Regions from separate parts of the Pseudoclavibacter sp. Marseille-Q434 genome, predicted to be linked through region 2. Evidence: riboswitches for the same ligand, from Rfam matches in the RefSeq annotation. Region 2 holds a riboswitch; the other holds the start of a gene.
What was found. Region 2 has a riboswitch for thiamine pyrophosphate ahead of ACQFZP_RS16310 (YkoF family thiamine/hydroxymethylpyrimidine-binding protein). Riboswitches for the same ligand answer to the same signal wherever they lie in the genome.

Region 1 (2,193 bases), on a different contig from region 2:
TAGGGGTTGATGACAACGCCCTTCATCATGTGGGGCGCGGAGTCGAGGTCGTTGAACGAGTCTGGGTCGCCGAAGTTGTAGCTGAAGAGGGACTGGTCCCAGTCGATGTCTCCGGTCGTGGCCTTCGCGTAGGGGTCGAGGAGGAGCTTCGCGGGGTTGCAGCGGCTGCCGGTCGCCGGGTCGTAGTCGCCGTGCATGCGGTAGCCGTACTGCTGGCCCGGCTGCACGTGCGGCAGGTAGGCGTGCCAGACGTGCGCATCCCGCTCATGGAGCCTCACCCGCTCCTCGTTGCCGTCGTCGTCGAAGAGGCAGAGCTCGACCTTGTGGGCGGCTTCGCTGAAGATCGCGAAGTTCGTGCCACTTCCGTCGAACGTCGCTCCGAGGGGGTAGGCATTTCCGGGCCACGTTTTCATGCACGCTCCTATTGCTTCATCTTGCTTCGCCGAAGAACATCGCGTGTGGATGCAGGCACTAAAGCTACCAAAGGGTGGGAGCGCTCTCGCCCGCCAGCACACAGGAGTTCTCCTGGTTGGCAGGCATGTCGACGACCTACGCTGGCCGCATGACGAACCTCACGCAGAACCTCACCGATTCCGTCAAGAAGCTCGGCGTCACGCTCGCCTACGGCGAGAAGGTGGAGCTTGGCAAGGCCACCATCCTTCCCGTTGCCCTCGTCTCGTACGGCTACGGCGGCGGCGAGAGCAACGAGGAGGGGCAGGAGAACTCGTCCGGCGGTGGCGGCGGCGGCATGGCGGTCCCCGTCGGCGCGTACGTCGATGACGAGTTCGGCACGAGCTTCCGCCCGAACATCATCACGCTGCTTGTCGTCTCGATTCCGCTGGTGTGGACGGTCGGGCACGCGCTTCCGCGTCTCATCAAGGCCCTCAAGAAGTAGCTCGGGGCTCGCTTCGGCCTATACTCGAGGTGTTCACGGGAGTCCGGTAGTCCGGGCTGAGAGGAAGGCACAAGCCTTCGACCGTCAAACCTGATCTGGGTAATGCCAGCGCAGGGAGGCACATCTCCGAGCAGAGCCACCCCAGGCTCTGCGCCCGTGCACTTTCACTCGAAAGGGCACACCGCATGACAACTTCCTCAACTCCATCTCACAACTCCCCAGCGCAGGGGCCGGCTCAGGCGAGGTCGCCGAAGAGCCGCTTCCGCTGGCGGGTCATCGACATCGTCACGGCCGCCGTTCTCGGCGTCGCGACGGGGCTCATCTTCATCGTCTGGAACAGCGTGGGCTACGCGTGGTTCACGGTCATGGATGCGTTCACGCCGGGTGTCGGCGGTATCGCCGTCGGTATCTGGCTGCTGGGCGGGGTTCTGGGCGGGCTGATCATCCGCAAGCCCGGCGCGGCGCTCTTCGTCGAGGTGCTCGCGGCGAGCGTCTCGATGCTCCTCGGCAGCCAGTGGTCGATCGAGACCGTGTACTCGGGCATCGCGCAGGGCCTCGGCGCTGAGCTCATCTTCCTGCTGTTCTTCTACAAGCGCTTCGGCCTCGGCGTCGCGATGCTGGCTGGGGCTGGGGCTGCGGTCGCGGCGTGGACGCTCGAGCTTTTTCTCAGCGCGAACATCGAGAAGGGTCCGGAGTTCCTCACCATCTACCTCGTCTCGGTCGTCCTCTCGGGTGCCGTGCTCGCTGGTGTCGTCGGCTGGCTCCTGACGCGCGCGCTCGCGGCGACCGGTGCACTGAACCGCTTCGCTGCGGGTAGAAGCTCGAAGCGAATCGGCTAGCGCTCGTGGGCGCGAGAGTCGAGGCGAGGGGGTGGGGCTGGCGCCACGCCGACCGGGCGAAGCTGGCCGTCGCCGAGCTCGACCTGACGATCGAGCCTGGCGAGGCTGTGCTGCTGCTTGGGCCGTCGGGGGCTGGCAAGTCCACGCTCCTGGCCGCCCTGGCGGGGGTGCTCGGCGATCATGAGGATGACGGGCAGGAGCTTGGCTCACTGCTTGTCGATGGCAAGCACCCGAGCGATGCACGCGGCACGGTCGGTCTCGTCCTGCAGGACCCGCAGGCGAACACGGTGCTCGCCCGTATCGGCGACGACGTGGCGTTCGGCTGCGAGAACCTCGGTGTCCCACGGGCGGAGACGTGGGCGCTGGTGCGCGAGGCGCTCGACGCCGTCGGACTGCGGATGCCCCTCGATCGGTCGACGGCACAGCTGTCCGGCGGGGAGCGTCAGCGGCTCGCGATCG
Region 2 (2,193 bases):
CCGTGTCAGGCCGCACGGCGCACGGCCACGGGTTTCGTGTCCTGCACGATCGCGAAGTTGTCGAGCACGCCCGTGCGCACGAGTGAGTCGACGATGAGCTTCGCGAGGAGGCCGCCGAGGATGATGCCGGACGCGAGCTGGATGCCGAATCGCAGGAACAGGATCTCCTGCCCGTACCAGCCGGAGCGGAACGCCGAGTAGAAGAACACGAGGCCAGCACCGAGCGCGCCGGAGATGGCGTACCGCAGCCAGCCGTACTTCTTGTACCTGCCGATCGCGAAGGGCAGCTCGCTGCCGACGCCCTGGATCGCGGCCGCGACGAACAGCAGAGGGCCGACCGCCGATCCGAGGAAGACGACCTCGATGACCGAGGCGAGCACCTCGGCGATGACGCCGACGAACGGCCGCCGGATGATGGCGATCGCGATGGGCGCGACCAGCAGCCAGCCGCCGAACAGGAAGTGCTGGGCGAGGTCACCCGCCGGCCCCATGGCGATCGAGAGCGCCGTCCAGGCCTGCACCAGCGCCCAGTAGAGGAATCCGAAGACCGTGCCGAGCACGACCATGAGCACGATGTCGCGCAGCTTGAGGCTCATGCCCGCGCTCCCGCTGATGCGCCTGCCGCGTGGCTCGGGCTGTTGAGTGAGATCGTGAGGTGGCTCGTGACGTGCTGCACGTGCGCGCCGACCCCGGCCCAGGCCACGACGACGGTCTCGAGGACGCGGCCGAGGTCCCCGCTGAGCTTCGTGACGAAGTGCTCGGATGCAACGAACGTGCCGCTCGCCTTGGCCGTCTCGATGGCGGCGTAGATCTCCCGCATGTGGTCGGGCGTCCGCGCATCCGCCCCCGCGTCCTCGAGCGGGTAGAGCGCCCATTCGGCGCTCGCGAAGCTCCCCGTGTGCCGCCCGCGCGGGGCGTCCACTCGCCGCGGCCCCGCGCCGCCTGGCAGCTCGCACACCGCCTCGCCGGGGCAGCCGCGAGAGAGCAGCACCTGGACGGAGGCGTGCAGTCCGGTCGCGGCGACGTGCTGCGTGAGGTCGGTGAGCCACCGCAGCAGCGCCTGCTCGTCGCCCCCGGCGTACGTGCTGACGTCGCCCGTCTCGAGGATCAGCCTCGAGGAGTCGGCCGCGTCGACCGCGTCGAGGATCACCTCGACGTAGCGGTCGGACATGACCGAGAGCGTGACTCTCGCCCCCACCCCGAATGCGAGTGGGTCTCGAGTGATGGATTCCATGTGCGTGCCTTCCGTCGGAGCGTGACGGCACGGGTGAGTCGACTCCCTTCGCTGGCATTACCCAGATCAGGTTCAACGGTCGGAGTTCGAGTACTCCCTCTCAGCCCGACTCATCGGGCTCCCGTGCACGGCCACACTGTAGCCCCGACGGTGCGCGCTGCTAGCTCGAGGCGCTCGTGAAGACGACGTGATTGCCCTCGGGGTCGAGCACCTGGAGGATCTGGAAGTGAGTGGCGTCTTCGATCCCGCCGTGCTCGATCTTCGCGGCGTCGAGCCGCGCGGCCACGCTCTCAAGGTCGTCGTCGTTGAACACCACGGTGGATTTTCCAGAGCGACTCGAGTCGGCCCACAGCTGGAGGCCGGCCTCGCTTGTGAAGTGCCACTCCAGGAGGCCGGGCATCGGATTCTCGTCGGGACCCCGCCCGAAGAGCCTCCCGTAATATTCCGTAGCCAGAGCCAGGTCCGACACGGTGATCTGCGCGAGCACTCCGTTGATAGCCATGCGTCCCAGCATGCGCGAGAAGGGTGCGAGGACCCTCAACGAACATGTCCCCGCGTTTCGACGCGTAACGGGCCGCGACGGGCGCCGTGGACCGAACTCGGGGCGCGGCCTAGCGTCGCACCATGACGAACCCCAACCGAATCCACCTCGGCGTCGCACTCGATGGCGCCGGCATCCACCCGGCGGCCTGGCGGGAGCCGAGCGCCCGCCCAGACGAGCTCTTCACGCCCGAGTACTGGGTGGGGCTCGTGCAGCTCGCCGAGCGGGGCCTCCTCGACTTCGTCACCATCGAGGACTCGCTCGCGCTCCAGAGCAGCGAGTTCCTCCGCCAGGACAACCGGACCGACGAGGTCAGGGGTCGCCTGGACGCGCTCCTCATCGCCGCCCGCGTCTCGCCCGTCACGGAGCGCATCGGCCTCATCCCGACCGTCACGACGACGCACACGGAGCCCTTCCA

Region 1: it holds a riboswitch for thiamine pyrophosphate, as region 2 does, so the genes downstream of both, ACQFZP_RS13345 (ECF transporter S component) here and ACQFZP_RS16310 (YkoF family thiamine/hydroxymethylpyrimidine-binding protein) in region 2, are expected to answer to the same signal.

What each region holds. Positions count from the first base shown of each region.
Region 1 is NZ_JBNPQH010000003.1:233,025-235,217, reverse strand. It holds gene glgX (glycogen debranching protein GlgX) at 1-413, opposite strand, end outside; gene ACQFZP_RS13350 (spore germination protein GerW family protein) at 563-895, shown strand; TPP riboswitch at 921-1,030, shown strand; gene ACQFZP_RS13345 (ECF transporter S component) at 1,081-1,734, shown strand; gene ACQFZP_RS13340 (ABC transporter ATP-binding protein) at 1,740-2,193, shown strand, end outside.
Region 2 is NZ_JBNPQH010000004.1:374,844-377,036, forward strand. It holds gene ACQFZP_RS16300 (ABC transporter ATP-binding protein) at 1-16, opposite strand, end outside; gene ACQFZP_RS16305 (ECF transporter S component) at 6-596, opposite strand; gene ACQFZP_RS16310 (YkoF family thiamine/hydroxymethylpyrimidine-binding protein) at 593-1,234, opposite strand; TPP riboswitch at 1,262-1,369, opposite strand; gene ACQFZP_RS16315 (VOC family protein) at 1,395-1,736, opposite strand; gene ACQFZP_RS16320 (LLM class flavin-dependent oxidoreductase) at 1,859-2,193, shown strand, end outside.